DNA from 3 places in the Vibrio sp. NH-UV-68 genome. Region 2 is predicted to be linked to each of the others. Evidence: predicted binding sites of a transcription regulator. Region 2 holds the regulator's gene; each other region holds the start of a gene.
The links. The regulator PurR, encoded in region 2, represses purine synthesis genes. The targets are predictions, from matches to a motif close to TNANGNAAACGTTTNCNTNA.

Region 1 (7,367 bases), 240 kb from region 2:
TACGCGCAAGAGTAGTCGCAAAAAATTCCGACCCGAGGCGAGCGTTTGCTCGCCTTTTTTGTCTCTATTACTACAGCGCTTGATTGAGCCGCAACCTGTGCAACTCGAACGTCAGGTAAATTGGTTAGATTAACATCAGATCAAGCTAAGCCTTGCGCTAGGACAAGTGAACACTTTGAGTTTCCAACACAGGGTGTGTATATTTGAGAGCAGTTATCATTTATTGGAGTGGAAGTGATGCAAGTATATGACTGTTGTGGACTCGTTCGCGAACTTTATGCACAAATTGGCAGTGGCGATCAAGGCTACATCCCACAAGCAATCACATGTGCGGTAAAAACGCTCAACGATATTGCTGCGGATGAATCTCTAACGAAAGAGACTCGCGAAAGAGCAGCTTTCGCGGCGGCAAACTTACTGATTTCCGACTTCGAGGACAAGTAATGAACCTAGCAAACTTCGAGTCTATGGATCCGGTGATGCTAATGAGCATCGTCAATATGAAGTTACGCGATGACTTTAACGGTGACTTAGACCAACTGGCGACGTTCTTTGACATAGACCGAGACGCCTTAGAGAGAAAACTCGCAACCGCAGGGTTCGACTTTCTTGTCGAGGTTGGCCAGTTTCGTTAATTGTGCACTTGCCTAATCAATATAAAAAAACCGCCATTCCGGCGGTTTTTTTATGATTATCGGCTTACTCTTCGTCGAAGAAGTCGTCTTCTTCAGTCAATTCGGTTTCGCTTGCCGCTTTTGATTCGGCAATACGGCGCGCTTTTTTCTCAGCGGCTTGCTTAGCCAAACTCTCTTCACGTTCAACACGAACTTTACGCGCTTCACCTTTGCGCTCGTTGCGCGTCGCTTGGTTTTGCACAAAGCCCGCTAGTTCTGTTTCAGCCCAAACTTGCGCCTCGGCTTCCGTAGCAAAGCCCGTTTCACGTTTTGATACAGCGGTTTTACGCGACGTCACTTGACGGGTGATCTCTGCACACCATCCATTGCGCTTTTCGGTCACACGGATAGCAAATTTTTTATTGTTCGACATAGTTATTTCCTAAGGGATTGTTGAGGGATATAGCCATCCCTTGGCAAGCGCGGTATTAGAGCATAATTACATCAACAATACTGCAAAAAATTTAATAAAAAAGCACTGAATTTCGTCAGTGCTTTTAGTCAATTGAGTCGCGCGTTAATCTCGCTTACGAATGCGACTTCACATAGGCTTGCAACTCAGAAATCGATGTCTCGGAAACAAGTTCCCCATCAAGATAGTAGCGAACGTCCTCTCCTTCCTTGGTACCCACTAATGTGCCTTGCTCGCCATTGTTGTACGTAATAGCCATTTTCAGAGTATTGCTATCAATAGATTCAAACGTACCTTGTTCAATGACTTTATGTTGCGTTAATGGTGAGATGGGGGCATCCGTGAGTGTAGGATCGAGTTTGTGGTTAATCTCTAAATACGTATCAACGTCCGAGTCAAAAATGTGCGGCTTGCCGTTAAGAGGGTTTTTACCCGTCCAAAACTCTACTGAGTTGAAAACGATATAATCTGCAGCAATTGTCAGGCCATAAGCTGGTGACATCAGTATGTTGAGTCCACCTCGAGCATATCGGTTATCGACGGCTTTTAAGTTAACTTCCATTAATTTGCCGGTCACTGCATTGCTACCAACACATCCAGACAGTGCTGCGACTGCTGCCACCACAAGCGCTAGTTTTTGCGTTTTATTGTTCAATTTTAAATCCTACTTAATTAAATCAGCGAGATAATAGTAAGAAAAGCAAAATGATTGTTATCGCTGTGTCAGTTATAGCCTTGCCAATAAAAAAAGCGCCGATTATTTAATCGACGCTTTTAATTGGTGGCAACTTTTTAGTCTCAGCCTAGGTTCTTACGCGCGTTTTGGAACATGCGCATCCAAGCACCGTTTTCACCCCAACCTTCTGGAGCCCAAGAGTTAGCAACCGTACGGAATACTCGCTCTGGGTGAGGCATCATAATCGTCACACGACCATCAGTGGTGGTTAGACCGGTAATTGCGTTTGGTGAACCATTAGGGTTATTTGGGTATTGCTGCGTTGGGTTGCCGTGATTATCGACATAACGCAGTGCTACCGTGCCCGAGCTTTCGATAGCGTTTAAGTGCTCGTTATCACGAACCTCTACGCGACCTTCACCGTGAGAAACCGCGATTGGCATACGAGAGCCTTCCATACCATTGAAAAATACAGAATCTGACTTCTGCACTTCTACTAGGCTAAAGCGAGCCTCAAAGCGCTCCGATTCATTACGAACAAAACGTGGCCAATATTCTGCACCCGGAATAAGCTCGCGCAAGTTCGACAGCATCTGACAACCGTTACATACACCGAGAGAGAAAGTATCTTCACGCTTGAAGAAGCCTTCAAACTGGTTACGTGCCTCTTCATTAAACAAAACAGACTTCGCCCAACCTTCACCAGCACCGAGTACGTCACCGTAAGAGAAACCACCACACGCTACCAGGCCGTTGTACTCTTCGAGAACTGCTTGACCCGTTAAGATGTCGCTCATGTGAATATCGGTTGCTTCAAAACCTGCACGGTCAAACGCAGCTGCCATTTCAACGTGAGAGTTAACCCCCTGCTCACGCAGAATTGCCATCTTAGGTTTCGCCCCTGTATTGATATAAGGTGCAGCAATGTCTTGGTTAACATCAAAGCTTAGTTTCACGTTCAGACCTGGGTCTGTGTTGTCTTTCTTCGCTTCAAACTCTTGGTCTGCACATGCTGGGTTGTCACGCAGGCCTTGCATCTTATGCGTTGTCTCAGCCCAGATAGTACGTAGTTCGGTACGATTACGCTCAATCACTACAGACTCGCCAGACTTAATCACTAGCTCATCAGAGTCTGAAACGCTGCCGATAACGTGTGAACAGGCGGCTAACCCGTTTGCCGCTAGAGTAGAAAGCACTGCATCTAAGTCGTCGTTACGAACTTGGATTACCGCGCCTAGCTCTTCGTTGAAGAGTGCCGCTAGCGTATCTTCACTGTTCTCAGATGCAGATAAAAGCGCTTCAATGTTGGCGTTAACACCACAATGACCTGCGAATGCCATCTCAGCCAGAGTCACCAATAGACCACCATCGCCTTTATCGTGGTAAGCGATAACTTGATCGTTTGCAACTAGGGCTTGAACCCCCTGATAGAAACCTTTGAGCTGCGCTGCGTTGTCTACGTCTGCTGGCTTATCACCAAGCTGCTTGTACACTTGGGCTAGTGCCGTTGCACCAAGGCGGTTCTTACCGTTACCTAGGTCAATCAGTACCAGTGATGAAGCACCTTTGTCTGTGCGAAGCTGAGGTGTGATTGTCTTACGCACATCTTCAACACGCGCAAATGCAGTAATCACGAGAGAGAGCGGTGATGTGACTTCTTTCTGCTCACCGTTATCGACCCACTTCGTCTTCATCGACATTGAGTCTTTACCCACTGGAATCGTTAGACCCAGCGCAGGACAGAGCTCTTCACCGACCGCTTTCACCGCTTCGTAAAGACCTGCATCTTCGCCCGGGTGACCTGCTGGAGACATCCAGTTAGCCGATAGTTTAATGTGTTTGATATCGCCAATGTTGGTTGCTGCGATGTTAGTGATTGCCTCACCTACCGCAAGGCGTGCTGACGCGCCGAAATCAAGAAGAGCAACTGGCGTACGCTCACCCATCGACATCGCTTCACCGTGGTACGTATCGTAGCTTGCTGCCGTTACCGCGCAGTTTGCCACGGGCACCTGCCATGGGCCAACCATTTGATCACGAGCCACAAGGCCTGTCACCGTGCGGTCACCAATGGTAATAAGGAAGGTTTTCTCAGCAACAGTTGGCAAACGCAGTACGCGGTCTACCGCTTCGTTTAGCTCAATACCGCTACGGTCAATGGCCGGGTTATTGGCTTTGAGTGTTTTCGCGTCACGATGCATCTTCGGCGTTTTGCCCAATAAGATGTCCATTGGCATGTCGATTGGCGTATTGTCGAAGTGTGAATCTTCCAGTTTCAGATTGCGCTCTTCTGTCGCCACACCGACGACGGCGTATGGTGCACGCTCACGCTTACAAATTGCGTCAAATACTTCCATATTTTCTGGCGCAACAGCCATTACGTAACGCTCTTGAGATTCGTTACACCAGATCTCTAATGGGCTCATACCCGGTTCGTCGTTTGGTACATCACGTAGCTGGAAAATACCGCCACGTTCGCCATCATCGACAAGCTCTGGTAATGCATTCGAGATACCGCCGGCACCGACATCGTGGATAAACGCGATTGGGTTCGCATCACCTAACTGCCAACAACGGTCAATCACTTCCTGACAACGGCGTTCCATCTCGGGGTTTTCACGCTGTACTGAAGCAAAATCAAGATCTTCAGCAGACTGACCAGAGGCCATTGAAGAAGCGGCACCGCCACCAAGGCCGATATTCATGGCAGGGCCACCAAGAACAATAAGACTTGCTCCTACTGGGATCTCTTTCTTTTGTACGTGCTCGTCACGGATATTCCCCATACCACCAGCAATCATAATTGGCTTGTGGTAACCACGCACTTCAACACCGGCGTGAGAATTGACTTTTTCTTCGTATGTACGGAAATAACCTAGTAAGTTTGGACGACCAAATTCGTTGTTGAACGCCGCGCCACCAAGAGGGCCTTCTAGCATGATGTCTAGCGCATTAACAATGCGACCCGGCTTACCAAAATCGGTTTCCCATGGCTGTTCAAAACCTGGAATACGCAGGTTAGAGGTTGTGAAACCAACCAAACCGGCTTTTGGCTTACCACCAATACCGGTTGCGCCTTCGTCACGTATTTCACCACCAGAACCTGTTGAAGCACCCGGCCAAGGAGAGATCGCGGTTGGGTGGTTGTGGGTTTCCACCTTCATTAAGATGTGCGCTTTCTCTTGGTTGTAACCATATTGGCGCGTTTCAGGATTAGGGAAGAAACGACCCACATCCGATCCAACCATTACCGCTGCGTTATCTTTGTACGCAGACAGAACGTAGTCTGGAGTGGTTTCAAATGTGTTCTTGATCATCTTAAACAGAGACTTCTCTTGTTTAACACCATCGATAGTCCAATCAGCATTGAAGATCTTGTGACGGCAGTGCTCTGAGTTCGCCTGGGCAAACATCATCAGTTCGATGTCTGTCGGGTTACGCTCAAGTTTGGTGACAAAGCTTTCTAGTAGATAATCAATCTCGTCCTCTGCCAGAGCCAGACCTAAGGTAATGTTGGCATTTTCAAGCGCTTTACGTCCACCGCAAAGCAGATCCACGTCAGCCACTGGTGCCGGCTCTGCGACTTGGAATAGTGCTTGCGCTGAATCGAAATCAGTAAAGATCACTTCCATCATGCGGTCATGTAAGATCGCTTTAAGCTCAACCAATTGAAGCTCAGAAAGTTCTGTTGATGATTCGATGTAATAGGCAGTGCCGCGCTCAAGACGGACGACTTTGGTTAACCCGCAGTTGTGCGCAATGTCGGTTGACTTAGAAGACCAAGGAGAAATCGTGCCCGGACGTGGCGTTGCCAGCAGCAGCAAACCCGTTGGTTCGTGCTCTTCAATTGTCGGACCGTAAGTTAACAGTTTTTCCAATTTTTGCTCTTCCGACGCATCAAGGTCGGCAGACAGATCGGCAAAGTGGGTAAACTCAGCGTAAACGCCCGTTACAGGCAGGCTTAATTCACGACAAAGCTCTAGAAGCTTACTAACACGAAACTCAGATAGAGCTGGGGAGCCACGCAAAATTCTCATGTGCTTAGGTCTCTTATGCAATTGATTAAGGTGATATTGGAATAAATTCAGTGAGTTACTGTTTTTTCTTCGAAGCTATTGCCGAAGGTTTACAAACCTATGCCGATTCCACCTCTTCACTTGCGAGCGCATTATAAAGCAATTACTTTTGTGATGTAACACCAAAAGCAACCGTTTGCGTCATTTTTTTTGTCAAATTTGAAATACAACCAACATCTAAAATTAAGCGCCCTTATCTCGAACAAGTACGGATTGACTTGCCTTGTTATACCACTTTGATATAAATGCCCTACTGAATGCATGAGAATGTCGTTAATGAAAAAGCATTGCCTAAAACAACTGACATCCTTCAGCACACTGATCTTTTCCGTGTTACTGATGGCAGGTTGTCAAATTGAGTCTGAGCCAAAGAGTGAATTAGAACTTATCAAAGAGCGCGGCGTCTTGCGCGTCGGCACACTCAACAATCAACTCTCTTACTATATTGGTCCTGACGGCCCGGCGGGTCTTGACTATGAACTGGCACGTGAGTTTGCCAACGAACTCGGTGTGCAGCTCGAAATGAAGCCCGCTTATCGTATCTCGAGTCTTTACCCTGCCTTACAACATGGTGAAATCGACATTATTGCCGCAGGTCTAACCCAGTCACCGGAACGCCTAAAAGCTTTTCGCCCTAGTCCTTCTTATTACTATGTCAGCCAGCAAGTGGTGTATAAAAAAGGTCATTGGCGGCCACGAACACTCGAACAGTTACTTAAAAAACAGGCGCAACTCATCGAAGAAAATAATGGCGAAGATGTACTGCGAATTGTGAGTGACTCGCATTTCAATCAGAGCCTGGCCGAGATCCAAGCCGAGCATCCTGAATTTTCTTATGACATCGACCCAAATGCTGACGTCAATGATCTGCTCAAAGCGGTCTCTGACGGCGACTTACTCTTTACTGTGGCTGACTCGGTCGAAGTGTCCCTGTCCCAGCGAATCTACCCCGATATCGCCCTTGCCTTTGAGCTCACCGAAGATCAACCGATTTCTTGGCTTTTGCGCCGCTCTCAAGATGAAAGCTTATATGGTTTGCTGATTGAATTCTTTGGCGCCATCAAGCAGTCAGGTCATCTAGCTTCATTGGAAGAAAAATACATCGGACATGTCAGTAGTTTTGACTATGTCGATACCCGTGCTTTCATTCGCGCTCTTGATTCCAAGTTGCCGAAGTGGTCACCGCTGTTTAAAAAATATTCTGACGAGTTTGATTGGCGGCTAGTTGCTGCATTAGCGTACCAAGAATCTCATTGGAATCCGCTCGCCAAATCGCCAACCGGTGTCCGTGGCATGATGATGCTGACCTTGCCAACGGCGAAAAGCGTTGGCGTAACCAATCGATTAGATCCAGAACAATCAGTGCGTGGCGGCGTCGAATATCTACGTCGCATTGTCACCCGCATTCCTGACTCGATTGAAGATCACGAGAAAATTTGGTTCGCTTTGGCCTCTTACAATGTTGGTTACGGCCACATGATGGATGCGCGGCGCTTAACCAAAAAGCAAGGGGCTAATCCAGATGCTTG
Region 2 (7,367 bases):
GCTGTGCCAATTGCAGCATTTCAGAAGATAGATCACATAACGTAATCTGATGTCCGAGTTTAGCAAGCTTTTGCGACATTTGGGCTAAGCCACCGCCTGCATCAAGGATGTTCAACGCTTGCTTATCCCTTTCAACCAGCTTGAGTATCTGTTGAAGATCTTCCCAAACAATGACTTGACGAATGTCGCCTTTGTCAGAGCCGTAAATGTTTTTTGCAAATTTGTGGGCAATATCGTCGAAATTACGGTCTTCAGTCACAGCGGCTTGAGTTATCATGTCTAATCGTGCTGCTATTCTGTCACAAGAAAAGCAGGAATAAAGAGGCTTTCTCTTAAAATGTAATCAATTGATGTTTTTTCGGACTATTTAGTATGTTTGAGCTGAAAAAAGTAGTGTCTTCCTTACTTATGCCGCTGCCAGCCCTATTAATCATTGGCCTGTTCGGCTTAATGTTGATCATGTTCACTCGCAAGCAGAAGAGTGGCTGCTTTGTTGTTCTCTTCGCTTTTATCGGTATTTTCCTTATCGCATTCCAGCCTGTGTCTTCACGTCTGTTAATGCCACTTGAACGGCAATATTCCGCATTCTTCCCTGTTGATGAATCGATAGACTATGTCATGGTGCTCGGCAGCGGGCATGTCGTCGATGATAAAATTCCTCCCACTTCCGAGCTCAGCCGGACCGGATTAATGAGACTTGCGGAAGGGATTCGTATTATGCGCATATACCCAGGCTCTAAGCTGATTTTATCAGGCTATGCCGGAGGCTCGGAAGTCAGTAACGCGCGAATGATGGCGAAAGTCGCCCTCGCCCTTGGGGTTTCTAAATCAGACATCATTTTGCTCGAAACCGCCAAAGACACGTGGGAAGAAGCGCGTCAAGCAGCCGCTTTCGTCACCACTAAACAGTTGGTGGTCGTAACGTCAGCGAGCCATATGAAGCGCGCGTTACATGAGTTCCACTCGGCCGGCTTAAAACCTTACCCAGCACCGACCAATTATTTAGCTCAGTCGAATATTACCCAAGCATGGGAAAAATATACGCCCAAAGGGAAATACCTTGAGCAAACGGAACGCTACTGGCATGAAACCTTAGGCCGCTTGTGGCAAAAACTGCGTGATTGGGCATCTGATTACGAACAAAAGGCGCTCCAATCAGCCGAGAGCCAAGTCTAAACCTCACCGATAAAAAAGACCGTGGCATGCCACGGTCTTTTTTATCGGTCATTTTAATCAGTGATAGCCACCTAATCACCCGCGAACATATACCCTTCACCGTGAACCGTAACAAAGATTTGTGGATTCTTAGGATCAAACTCCATCTTGGCACGCATACGACGTATCAAGACATCAATGGTACGATCATTCGGCGCATCAACTCGATGGCTTATCATATTCAGAATACGTTCACGACTGAGTACCTGATTCGAGTAGCTCGACAATGCCACCAGCAATTCATACTCAGCTTTAGTCAGTTTAACTGGCTCACCATTGCGACTTAGAGCGCGGCGTTGAATATCAAACGTCCAATCACCGAAGCAAACTATATTATCATTACCTGCTGATGATTTACTTTTATCGCTTGAGTCTCGCGCCGAGGCAATACGCCACAATAAATTTTTCACTCGTACTAAGAGTTCACGTAGTTCAAAAGGCTTAGTCACGTAGTCATCTGCCCCCATCTCTAAGCCAACAATTTTATCGATGCTATCCGTGCGTCCTGTGACCAGGATAATTCCAATGTTAGATTGACTGCGAAGCTCACGTGTTAGCATCAACCCATCTTCACCGGGAAGATTGATATCTAGCATCACGAGATCAATCGCGTTATTACTGAGTGCTTCACGCATTTGTTGGCCACTTTCGGCCTCACTCACTTGGTAACCTTCATGTTGAAAGTATCCAACTAGCTTATTGCGCGTCACTGCGTCATCTTCTACAACGAGGACATGATAGCTCATCTACACCACTTTATTTGCATTGGTCATGGGTCTACCAATTATTCTATTCATAAATAGTCACATTTCTAGTAAACATGAGAGTAAAACCAAGAAAGATGATTTTTTCTTGATTCAAGACAAACCCACTCCTTTATTCATAATCTTTCATATCTACTCTTATGCTGACATATGAGCCATTATCGCTATTCATTTTTATTGGTTACACTAATAGGTAATTATTTTAGGAGTAGCCCCTAGTGCAAGAAACTAAAGCATTTAATGAAAAACGCGCCGAAATCTATTGGTGGTTGTCGAGCCTGTTCGCAAAAGAACTGACCGAGGAGAACTTACAGCAATATCATTCTGCTCAAATTCGCTCTTTTCTTTCAGGGTTAGGAGAAAATGCCGAGCTGAAGCCCGCCGTTGAGCGTGTGGTTGATGCACTCAATCGCCTGATCGACAGGGAAGATTCTCAATTGGAATTAGCAGCCGACTTTTGCGACCTGTTCTTAAAGTCTGACCGAGACTCTGCGCTGCCTTACGCCTCTATGTATATTGGCAAAAATGGCTTGCTTAATGACACCCCCGCCAAAGAGTTAGAAGCGTTAATGAACGAGCATGGCGTCTCAGTTGAACACGGACTCAATGAGCCTGTCGACCATATCGCTATCGTACTCGATTTCTTAGGTCATTTAATTATCCGCTCCAATGAGCTTGAGCAACAACGTCACCTTGAAGACGCGTTAATCCAACAAGCGCAATTTATTCAGGCCCATTTGTTGAGTTGGGTGCCACAGTTCGTTGCGAAGTGTCAAAAACTGGACCAATTTGGTTTCTATGCTGCGATTGCGAGTTTGACCGAAGCGTTCCTTAAACTCGATAGCCACTACTTAATTGGTGATGAATAAAAAACGTTGTGAACTCAGGCATGCCCTTTGCGCGTTTTTTGTTTGCCCTAATGACGTTTGCGGTCTAAAATTGTGACCGAAAACGATAAAAAATTAACGACTAAAATACAAACCGCTAGTTAAGAGCGGTTTTTGTGTTTCTGGTACTTCTGCCTCGATATTCTAAATTAGGATATAACCTTGTGGCAGTCATCGACAGGACAAAACCTATGGCCACTATTAAAGATGTTGCTCGCCTCGCTGGTGTATCAACGACCACCGTCTCTCACGTAATCAATAAAACGCGATTTGTAGCTGAAACGACTCAAGAAAAAGTAATGGAAGCGGTTACTGAGCTAAATTACGCCCCGAGTGCCGTTGCTCGTAGTTTAAAATGCAACACAACTCGAACCATCGGCATGCTCGTCACTCAATCAACCAACCTTTTCTTCTCTGAAGTTATCGATGGTGTCGAGAGTTACTGTTATCGTCAAGGTTATACACTGATCTTGTGTAACACGGGTGGTATTTACGAAAAGCAACGTGACTACATTCGCATGCTCGCAGAAAAGCGCGTCGATGGCATTTTGGTGATGTGTTCCGACTTGACCGAAGAGTTGAGTGAAATGCTTGATCGCCACAAAGACATTCCGAAAGTGGTAATGGATTGGGGCCCTGAAAGCTCACAAGCAGATAAAATCATTGATAATTCCGAAGAAGGTGGCTATCTAGCGACCAAATACCTGATTGACCACGGTCATAAAGAGATCGCTTGCCTAAGTGGACATTTCGAGAAGGCCGCCTGTCAAGAGCGCATCCGTGGCTTTAAGCGGGCCATGACTGAAGCCAATCTAAGCGTAAATGAAAATTGGATCCTAGAAGGCAACTTTGAATGTGATACCGCTGTTCTTGCCGCGGATCAAATCGTTGCAATGGATAAGAAACCAAGCGCTGTTTTCTGTTTCAATGACACCATGGCACTCGGTCTGATGAGTCGCTTGCAGCAGAAAGGTATTCGTATCCCTGAAGACATCTCTGTGATTGGCTACGACAATATCGAACTGGCAGAATATTTCTCTCCACCACTCACAACGGTTCACCAACCAAAACGTCGTGTGGGTAAGAACGCATTTGAGATCTTGCTTGAGCGCATTAAAGATAAAGAGCACGAAAAACGCATCTTTGAAATGCACCCTGAGATTGTTCAACGAAGCACCGTTCGTAACCTCAATAAATAGCCTCTGATTTCACTCAACTGAGTTGTTTAACCTTAGTTGAGTGAACCAATAACAAACATTTATGAGACATGTATCACATATACTTCACATTAATGTGATGCTCTACGCATATTTATTTATCCTTTCAGAGTTCGCAACAAGCCACGAACAGGGCAAACCACTTCGAAAGGGTGGGACGCAAAGCCTCCGGCCTTAAACATTTTATGTCAGGTAGCGGGGTTGCCGATGGCAAATATGCATACCGTCTTAAGACATACCTACAAAGGTATAACATCATATTGACACAGTAACTGCATTTTTTTGCTATTCTCTCGGACCTGAATTGGTGGCGTATATTTATACACCGAGATAAAGACAGCATGGATAAACCTATTTTAAAAGACTCAATGCGATTCTTTGAGCAGCTTGGAAGCATCAAGTCTCGCTCAATGTTTGGTGGTTTTGGAATTTTTGCCGATGACACCATGTTTGCACTGATCGTTAACAACAAACTGCATGTTCGTGCCGATACAGCACTAACGAAACAATTCAAATCTCAAGGTCTTGAACCCTACGTTTACAAAAAACGGGGTTTCCCAGTTGTGACCAAATATTTTGCTCTAGATGACGGCTTAATCGCTGACACAAGCAAAACCTTAGAGATAGCGCGGCATGCACTCAGTGCAGCCAACAAAGAGAAGCAGACTCAGTCGCAAGCAAAACCAAACCGGCTCAAAGATTTGCCTAACTTACGCCTAGCAACGGAGCGTATGTTAAAAAAGGCCGGAATTGACACGGTGGAGAATCTTGAAAAGACGGGGTCGGTTAACGCATTCAAAGCGATACAGTCTACCCACTCTACCGATGTTAACATCGAACTCCTCTGGGCTTTGGAAGGCGCGATAAAAGGCACACATTGGTCTGTCATTCCTCAAAACAGACGCCAAGAGTTACTCAATCAGCTCAGCCACTAAGTTAAATATGATAAAAAAGTCAGCCATTGGGCTGACTTTTTTTGTTTTCAGTGAAATATAAATCTTGCTTTCTCTGTCTTGTCTATTAACACTTGAAACGCATCTGCTTTAAATCAGGACGGAACGTCACAATGAATAAGAAAGTCATCTTTGGTGCCATTTTTTTGGCCTTAATTGTCATCTTGGGGGTCAACTTTGGCCAGTATTTGACCTTGGAAAATGCCAAAGCACAACAAGCAGAACTCGCGGTCTTTATTCACGATAATTTTGCCCTCTCCGCTGCCATTTATTTTTTCGCTTATGTCGCCGCAACCGCTTTCTCGATTCCCGGAGCTGCGGTAGTGACCTTACTCGGCGCGGCACTGTTTGGCTTTTGGACAAGCTTGTTTTTGGTCTCTTTTGCCAGCACCATTGGCGCTACTCTGGCATTTTTAAGTAGCCGCTACCTGTTGCGTGATTGGGTTCAGTCAAAGTTTGGCGATAAGCTTAATGCCATTAACCAAGGTATTGAGCGCGACGGCGCGTTTTACCTGTTCTCGTTACGACTTATCCCTGTTTTCCCCTTCTTCCTGATCAACTTGTTGATGGGGTTAACGCCACTTTCAACCCTGCGTTTCTATTTAATCAGTCAATTAGGTATGCTTCCAGGGACCGCTGTGTATCTTAATGCTGGTACTCAACTCGCACAGATTGACAGCCTGTCTGGTATTGTCTCGCCCAGTGTTTTACTCTCTTTTGCCCTACTTGGGCTTTTCCCTGTGATCGCTAAATGGATCATGGCCAAGCTTAAAAATACCCCGCCGACATCGAATGGAAACGTTTAGTGAAGATATTTACCGCAGCAACCCCGACCGAGGCGCATATTGTTTGTGAGCTATTAAAATCGAACCAAGTGTCGTGTGAAGTGCGTGGCGAAGGTATTTTTGGTTTACAAGGTGAAGTGCCGTTCGGTGAAAACAGTGAACCCTATGTGTGGTTATTGGATAACGATACGTTGCCACTTGCCCAAGCCATCATCGCTGACTACCAACAAGCCCATCTTGGCGAACAGTGGCAATGTCATCAGTGCCATGAAAGCAATGAGGCACAGTTTGGCATTTGTTGGCAGTGTGGTGCGACTGCGCCTTAAATACCTTAGCATTGGTGCCTTAAGCAGTAGGAGAGTCGATCTGTTTCTGGATAAACGCAATAGAGTGCTGATTGAACTCTTCAGGGCGTTCTACATTACACACATGACCACAATCTGCAATTTCAAGTAACTGACTTTTGCGATGTGCCGCCACCATCTCTTTAACTGGCTGGATAAACATATAGTCACGCTCTCCCATTAGGTAAAGCGTCGGAATGGGTATTTCCCGATCCTTAAAATAACGCATCAGTGGGTTCACTTCTGCGGTAAGTATAAACCAACGTTTAAACTCTTTCTGACACAGCTTTTTCGCTTCACGGATAAACAGGTGTCGAGACTCTTTTTGCGTCCTTTGCGGCATGACAATGTAAGCAAACAGGCTATATAGCCACATGTAGGGCAAGATATGCTTACATAGATTACCAAGCTTGACCAACACCTGAGAACGGGTGTTTAAACGCGTTACCGCACCACCAAGAACCATTGATTTAACTCTGTCAGTCGCCAGCTCAGCTAAATTGCGCACAATGATGGTACCTAAAGACATACCGACAAAATGAGCAGAGCGAATCTTTAAGTGATCCAACACTTTGAGAATATCAAGCGTGACCGACTTGAAGGTATAGCGATTTGACATTAACTCTTTCAACAGCTGATTTGATTTTCCGTGACCACGTAAATCAATCAACAACAAGTTAAAATGTTGCTTATAAGCTTTGATCTGCTTAAACCAAATGGATGAACTGCCTCCTGCACCATGCACAAAAACCACCCACTCATCACTGGTTGGGTGCGCAAAGGTCTTATGAAAAAGCAAAGTGTCACTCATAGTCAAAACAAATAAACGCAGTTGATGTTGGCTTAGGAGATTACCACAAAGATAGCCGAATTTGAGTCGTCTTGCGTTAAATCTTGGCGAATGTAGCGATAAAATTGTAAACAGCCATCAAAAAAGGCGCCATATTGACGCCTTGTGAATACCAATTATGCACCTAGTGCACTCTGGTAGAGTTTAATGTATTGACTGGCGGATTTTTTCCAACAAAAATCTTGCTCCATCGCATGCAACTGCACGCGTTTGAACTCGTTCGGTTGTTGAAGATAAAGTAGCAAAGTACGCTGAAGTTTAGCCAATAGCGCCAGAGGATAAGGCTCATCAAACATGAACCCCGTCGCTTGAAGTGGATCGGTATCATAGTCGCGAACACTGTCACGTAATC
Region 3 (7,367 bases), 1.2 Mb from region 2:
GAAAAGCTACTAATGAGCAATCAAGTCGGGTTTGAAGAGCTGGCAATGCTCAAGAAATACGAGATCATGCGCGACTATCAACTAGAGGAGATCACTGAGCAAGACATTCTTTTCGATGAAGAATTTCGGAACAAACCACTATATAAAGAAATTTGGAGACCCAATGGGACTGCCCAAAACAAGTACCTTGTTGAGCCCGCGAAATTCATTAAGTCACGGATTTTACAAAATCCAGACTACCAAGGTGAAAATGATACGCTGGTACTTTCTCGCCCCCAAGTTCATGGCATCGCCACAGAAATTTTCGGCAATTGGGAGACATTTAAACACTTGCTACCAGATAATGAACGCAAAGAAGATTGTACCCAGACTGCTGCAACCAAACTCTTCAAGGCATTGATGACCTCATTAGGGTATATCTGGCCTAAAGGGGGCTATCAAAGCGAGCCTAAAAAAGTGAAACTTTCATTGGACGCGAGGGCTCTAGCTTGCAAAGAAATGATTCAACTAAGTTAAAAAAATAACATCAAACGGCTAAAATTTGACCAAATATAAGTAGTAGTGAATTGAGTAACTGATTGAAATAACGGATCATTACAACACTAGTAAGGGGTTCAAAATCTCATTTGAATTCTTAAGAAAACTTCGGCTAACCGCCGAAAAGGAGTCATCTATATCTGACTCTCCATAACGACAATAACTAAACGACGAGAGACTAAATGAAAAACAAAGAATTTATTCGAATCAATGATCTAGCTGACTACCTTGGTATCAGCAAAGTGACAATCTGGCGCTGGAGAAAATCTGGGCAACTACCGAAACCAACCGCGATAAGCCCAAAAATCGTAGGTTGGAAGAGAGAAACAATCGAAGCTTGGATAGAAGAAAGTGCGGGCGCAATGCCGTACTAACACTTAAATCCGAGATCTATAAAAACACAGACTTTACGTACAAACATGAAGAGCTGTGGGAAGGGGCGAACAAGTCAATTCGCCTATAAGGCATATCCATGGACAGCCTCCAACATGCAATAAATAAACAAAGTTATGTAGCATTAATGCCACTTGCACAACATTCTCTGCCAAGCCTAGTGAAACGTTCCTGTATGAACTAGGCAACCAACCACCCCGTCTCTCTCAAACGCTCCATCAAACTCACTGCCCGCATAACCACTCTTAATTACGCTCGTTAACATCAGTCCGTAATCGGGTTTTGGCTAAACACAAGCACTAGAAACTACAGTAAGTTAAGTGACAGTATCTCAAAAAAGATTACATCCGATTTCGTTTAGCTACACGCTTACTTGACTAGTAACTTGACTAGAAATTCCAGAAATGAAAAGGGGGTTAGCAAGTACTAACCTGCTAACCCCCAAAATATATGGCACGCCCTGTAGGATTCGAACCTACGACCACATCCTTAGAAGGGACGTGCTCTATCCAGCTGAGCTAAGGGCGCGCTACAGGGACAGAATTATACGAGTTCAAACTGTTAACACAAGAGCTTTTGTTAACAATCTATCCTGAATGAACAAAAAAAAGTCACCGCAGCATTAATTGCTTAAATTTACCACGAAGCAAACGTTTGCTTATAGATGTTCATTAAATAATTTGCGACAATGCGCGGCAAATAAGTCGCCATTCATTTCTTAAGGAAAGTCATGACAGCTCAAAATATCGATGGAACTCTTATTTCTCAAACAGTGCGCTCTGAAGTTGCGGCACGAGTAAAGGCTCGTAAAGAAGCGGGGTTACGTGCCCCAGGACTTGCAGTAGTGCTAGTTGGCGAAGACGCCGCATCACAAGTGTATGTAGGCAGCAAGCGCCGCGCGTGTGAAGAAGTAGGATTTGTATCCAAGTCATTTGATTTACCCGCCAGCACAAGTGAACAAGACCTTCTCGCATTAATTGATGAGCTAAACAACGACGCTGAGATCGACGGTATCTTAGTTCAACTTCCGCTACCAGCGGGCATCGATACCACTCACGTTCTCGAACGCATCCACCCTGAAAAAGATGTCGACGGCTTTCACCCATATAATGTCGGGCGCCTAGCACAACGCATTCCTAAGCTTCGATCATGTACGCCAAAAGGCATTATTACCCTACTTGACCGTTATAACATCGATCTACGTGGTAAACATGCGGTTGTTGTTGGTGCTTCCAACATCGTCGGCCGCCCGATGACCTTAGAGCTATTGCTTGCGGGTTGTACGACAACCACATGTCACCGTTTTACCAAAGATTTAGAAGGCCATGTTCGTCAAGCAGATGTCGTGGTAGTTGCGGTAGGTAAGCCGAACTTCATCCCAGGTAACTGGATTAAAGATGGTGCAGTCGTGGTGGATGTTGGTATTAACCGTTTAGAGTCTGGCAAGCTTGTCGGGGATATTGACTACGCAAATGCAAAAGAGCACGCAAGTTTCATCACGCCAGTCCCTGGTGGTGTTGGCCCAATGACGGTCGCTAGCTTGATTGAAAACACCATGCTCGCCTGTGAGCAGTTCCACACCAAAAAATAATCTCAAACAAGATCGAGATAAAACAACGGGCAGCCCATTGGGCTGCCCGTTTTATTTAGATTCAACTCAAAAAGCACAAGCCTAACCGCATATGCCCTATGCGCCTTGTTACAAACTGAGAATAACACCTGCAATAGAGGCACTCATTAAATTGGCCATCACGCCCGCTGCAATGGCGCGGAACCCATATTTAGAAATAAACGGGCGTTTCTCAGGCACTAGGCTACCTAGCCCACCAATCAACATCGCCATGGTTGAAATATTAGCAAAACCACATAATGCAAAGGTAACAATCGCTTGCGAGTGTTCACTCAATTGACTCTGCACTTCCATCAATTGAATGAAGGCGACAAACTCATTAACCACAATTTTATTGCCAATCAAAGATCCTGCGGTGACCGCTTCATGCCAAGGAATACCCACTAACCACGCCACTGGCGCAAACAGGTAGCCAAGGATAAGTTCAAAGCTCAGCGAAACCCCAATGAAATCCCCAACCCAGCCAAGCATACCGTTAAGCATGGCAATCACACTGATAAATGCCAGCAACGTTGCACCAACTGCAACCGCAATTCGTAAACCCGACATCGCGCCATCTGCCATGGCTTCAACGACATTGGTCGCTTTGGGCATTTCTGCGTTATCAAGCTCAGTGGCACTATCGATCGTTTCGGTCTCTGGCACTAAGATTTTGGCCATTAGCAAACCTGCTGGCGCTGACATAAACGCTGCCGCAATCAGGTAGTTGAGATCCACTCCCAACGACGCGTAACCGACCAAAGTGCCACCAGCTACAGACGCCAGTCCACCAGTCATCACTGCGAAAAATTGTGAATTTGTCATTTGTTTAAGGTAGGGCTTTACCACTAACGGTGCTTCTATCATGCCAACAAAAATGTTCGCCGTTGCCGAAAGCGACTCGGCGCGGCCAATACCAAGTAGTTTTTGCAAACCACCGCCAATGAAGTTAATCACTTTTGGCATCAACCCAATATGATAAAGGCCTGAAATCAGAGCAGAGAAGAAAATGATGATACCAAGCACATTGATCGCAAAAGTAAAACCACCCGTAGCTAAACCACCAAATAAGAAAGTAATACCTTCTTGTCCATAATTAATCAGGTTGGACACAGCCCCCGTAACGCTACTTAACGCCTCTTTGCCCGCCGGAACATAAAGTACCAACAAGGCAAAGGTAATTTGCAGCACAAAAGCCAGTGACACTGTTTTAAAGTTGATTTGCTTTCTATTTGTAGACAGTAGCCAAGCGGTGAATAGTATGGCGACGATACCAAGTATTGAGTTCATAAAATGAATCCGACAAAAAGGGGAACAAGAGTGGCGTCGGAGTCTATTGATTTAAAAATGAGATGCAAATCACAGTTGTTAAATGGATGTATTTTATGCCGAGCAAAAAAACACCACCTTCTTAAGTCATTGATTAAAAAACATATAAACGTTTGCTTAATTCGATTTTTTCTATTTGGAAATTATGTTTATGGACTCGGAAAAACTTGTTCGTGAGCACTTGTCTAATCAAGGTCGTTGTACATATGGCGCGAGCCTCTTATCCCAGTGACACGGATTACCGATTTTTTGTTTAATAAACTCAATGACAGCGACCGTCTTCTTAGGCAAATAACGACGACTTGGGTAAACCGCATAAAACGGCATACTCTGGCATGCACACCAATCGGGAAACAACTGAATCAGTTGCCCACGTTTAAACTCGTCACCAATCAGATAAGTTGCGAGATATGCAATCCCCCACCCTGCCACCGCTGCATCGCGAACTGCTTCTGCTAAGTCTACCGAGTAGTTACCCGACACTTTGATATTCAGCTGCTCTTGATGGTTGCTGAACGCCCATCGAGTGTAATCTCTCTCCCAACTACGATAGATCAAGCAGTTGTGATCAATTAGCTCACTGGGGTGAATGGGGGTTTGATGCTTGACTAAGTAATCAGGAGACGCAGCCACCACAAACTGAGAGTCAGCCAAACGCTGAGCCACGTATCCTTCGGGTAAATGTTCATTGTTGGTGATCCAAAGATCTAGCCCTTCTTCTAGCATGTCCACCTTGTAATCAAAGAGGTGAACTTCAACTTGCAGATTTGGATACTGTCGACGCAGCTCATCAATAGCAGGAATGATATGCAAAGTCCCAAACGACTGAGATAAGCCGATCTTAACCAAACCTGCGACTTCGTCTCGCTGGCTCTCCACTTCAAGATCTGCCTCACCCACAATCGACACTAACTGAACACAATGCTGGTAAAACTTCTGCCCCACTTCTGTTGGCGTAAAACTACGGGTAGTACGTTGTACAAGCTTTACACCTAGTGAGGACTCCAACTGTGCCAATTGTTTGCTGACATGAGAAACCGACACCTCAAGACTCTTGGCTGCTAAAGTAAAGTTCTTATGTTTTAGCAAAGCGGCAAAGACCACCATTTGCGCAGCACGTTCTGAAAGCACATTCTCTCCAAAATGAAAAAGGAGCTCAATTGAGCTCCTTTGCAATACATTGTTTATTTACAAAGTAATTCTATCCGCCAAATGACTGACGGCAAGAGCGAAGTAGTAAGAGCGATTCCACTTCATTAATACATTGTAGTTATTGTACACCAGATAAACACGGCCATTAGCGTCATCAGGAGCGATCAACCAAGCCTTAATATCCTTATCAAGTATGGGTAACGGACGACCATCGTAGCGAGTGACGCCGAGCTTACTCCACTGTTGTAAGTACTTACCTTTCTCGTCACTACGACCTTGAATACTGGTATCAAACCCTTGCGGCAGTTTAACCTGACGCCCCCAAGTGTATGTGTCACTCCAACCTGATTGACTGAGATAATTAGCCGCAGAAGCAAAAACATCGGCTTCAGTGTTCCAAATATCTTTCTTGCCATCATCATTGCCGTCAGCGGCAAAGGAAAGAAACGAACTCGGCATAAATTGACATTGCCCCATCGCGCCAGCCCATGAGCCTTTGAAGTCGTTGAAATCGATATGCCCTTCATCAAGAATTTGCAGCGCAGCCATGGTCTCTTTGCGGAAAAAGGCCTCACGTCTGCCATCGTAAGCAAGGGTCGACAGAGCATCGATCACTGGGTAGTGACCAGTAAAAGTACCAAAGTTACTCTCGACGCCCCAAAGGGCAACAATAAACCGTGGCTGAACACCATATTGCTCGCCAATCCTACTTAGGTCAGCGTAATGCTTCTGGTAGAGATCTTTGGCTTGTTTGACTTTCCAGTCTGGCACAGCGCGTGGAATGTACTCATCAAGAGTGAGCCTTTTCTCAGGCTGGTTTTTATCCGCTTTGACCGCACGCGGTTTATGCGTGACATCCGCAAATGCTTGGTTGAGCACTTGTTCTGAAATGCCTTTTTGACGGGCTTCTTGTTTTAAACCTTCGACATATTGTTCGAAACTCACTGGGTTGGCATTCGCCGAACTGGCGAGAGCGAGACCTAATGCGACTGACAGTAGTTTTTTCACATTGCCCTCCTTGAGCAATAGAATCGGCAATCTTAGTTAGCGTTATTTTTATTTAGATTGCTGGCGAGTTTGTTTGTGCTCTTTGTATTCGTCTAATAAATTTTTTGGCGGTGGTGGAAGCTGTAAAAAGTAACCATCATCTAGCAGCGATTGCTTCACTTTTTCAATATCAACTTGTGCTAAGGTTCGTCCGTCTAATTTGACCACCATAACCATAGTAGGTTTGCCAAACATCTGCATCAATGTGTCAGGAACTTGTGAAAAATCATCCTTTTTAGGAATGTATAGATAAGCGCCTTCTTTTTTAGCACTTTTGTATATTGCACAAAGCATTGTGAGCCTTTAGTCCGATTATTGGGTGGAACGTTAATGTTTCGCTATTTTTGAGAGCAAAACGGTCAATTGAGCGCAAGATAACTTGCTGTGCTTATAATGGGAATATAACATGACACCCCTAGTCTCAAGCAACGCCCTTAAGAGGTTGTAAGTAAAAGATGTCACATACCCCAGACCTAAAAGGCAGTAGCTTTACTTTGTCAGTTTTACACCTTTCTGACAATGATATTGACAGAACAATCGATTTTCTACAGCAAAAGGTAGAGCAGGCACCAGCATTTTTCTCGCATGCACCAGTGGTGATCAATATTGCCCAAGTCGAGGGTGAATTAGATTTTCAGAGACTAAAACAGGGCATTTCCCAAGCGGGCATGATTCCCGTAGGGGTGACTGGCTGTAAAGATAAGCGGACGCAAAACCTAGCCTCTGAAGCCAAGTTTGCCGTGATGTCAGCCAGTAAGTCGCCGTCCCAAGCCCCGGCGAAAATGGCACCGACTAAAGTTATTCGCACTCCGGTCCGTTCTGGCCAGCAAATTTATGCCAAGGACGCTGACTTAGTTGTGCTCAATCATGTTAGCGAAGGCGCTGAGGTGATCGCAGATGGCTCTATCCATATCCATGGCACATTGCGTGGCCGCGCAATCGCAGGAGCAAGCGGTAATACCTCTGCGATGATAATCTGCAACAAACTTAATGCAGAACTGATGTCAATTGCCGGACACTACTGGCTTACCGAGCAATTCCCAGAACAGTTCTGGCAACAAAAGATAATGTTCAGTTTGGACAATGACTCGCTCAAGTTCGAGTTGTTAACAATTTAAAAATAAAAGGAACGGATAATGGCACGCGTTATTGTTGTCACTTCAGGTAAAGGCGGAGTGGGTAAAACCACATCTAGTGCCGCGATCGCTTCTGGTCTGGCGGTAAAAGGTAAAAAAACCGCCGTTATCGACTTTGATATCGGCTTACGTAATCTCGACTTAATCATGGGCTGTGAGCGCCG

Region 1: a site for PurR is predicted at 5,963-5,982, ahead of purL (phosphoribosylformylglycinamidine synthase). Genes of this name have one in related genera too.
Region 3: a site for PurR is predicted at 3,970-3,989, ahead of ViNHUV68_RS09935 (NupC/NupG family nucleoside CNT transporter). Genes of this name have one in related genera too.

Annotation. Positions count from the first base shown of each region.
Region 1 covers NZ_CP134975.1:778,612-785,978, reverse strand. Annotated here, with positions in the region: gene purN (phosphoribosylglycinamide formyltransferase) at 1-15, shown strand, start outside; gene ViNHUV68_RS03700 (YaeP family protein) at 238-444, shown strand; gene ViNHUV68_RS03695 (DUF4250 domain-containing protein) at 444-635, shown strand; gene ViNHUV68_RS03690 (DUF3622 domain-containing protein) at 700-1,047, opposite strand; gene ViNHUV68_RS03685 (DUF3332 family protein) at 1,202-1,741, opposite strand; gene purL (phosphoribosylformylglycinamidine synthase) at 1,885-5,799, opposite strand; gene mltF (membrane-bound lytic murein transglycosylase MltF) at 6,115-7,367, shown strand, end outside.
Region 2 covers NZ_CP134975.1:1,018,079-1,025,445, reverse strand. Annotated here, with positions in the region: gene cmoM (tRNA uridine 5-oxyacetic acid(34) methyltransferase CmoM) at 1-259, opposite strand, end outside; gene elyC (envelope biogenesis factor ElyC) at 373-1,176, shown strand; gene torR (two-component system response regulator TorR) at 1,248-1,961, opposite strand; gene torD (molecular chaperone TorD) at 2,198-2,848, shown strand; gene purR (HTH-type transcriptional repressor PurR) at 3,058-4,065, shown strand; cyclic di-GMP riboswitch class I at 4,207-4,292, shown strand; gene ViNHUV68_RS04780 (TfoX/Sxy family DNA transformation protein) at 4,425-5,018, shown strand; gene ViNHUV68_RS04775 (TVP38/TMEM64 family protein) at 5,150-5,842, shown strand; gene ViNHUV68_RS04770 (putative signal transducing protein) at 5,842-6,147, shown strand; gene ViNHUV68_RS04765 (alpha/beta fold hydrolase) at 6,167-6,976, opposite strand; gene glgA (glycogen synthase GlgA) at 7,132-7,367, opposite strand, start outside.
Region 3 covers NZ_CP134975.1:2,203,433-2,210,799, forward strand. Annotated here, with positions in the region: gene ViNHUV68_RS09915 (DEAD/DEAH box helicase) at 1-516, shown strand, start outside; gene ViNHUV68_RS09920 (AlpA family transcriptional regulator) at 720-911, shown strand; tRNA gene ViNHUV68_RS09925 (tRNA-Arg) at 1,382-1,458, opposite strand; gene folD (bifunctional methylenetetrahydrofolate dehydrogenase/methenyltetrahydrofolate cyclohydrolase FolD) at 1,661-2,521, shown strand; gene ViNHUV68_RS09935 (NupC/NupG family nucleoside CNT transporter) at 2,630-3,829, opposite strand; gene ViNHUV68_RS09940 (LysR family transcriptional regulator) at 4,058-4,999, opposite strand; gene ViNHUV68_RS09945 (lytic transglycosylase domain-containing protein) at 5,057-6,028, opposite strand; gene ViNHUV68_RS09950 (YcgL domain-containing protein) at 6,077-6,361, opposite strand; gene minC (septum site-determining protein MinC) at 6,523-7,185, shown strand; gene minD (septum site-determining protein MinD) at 7,204-7,367, shown strand, end outside.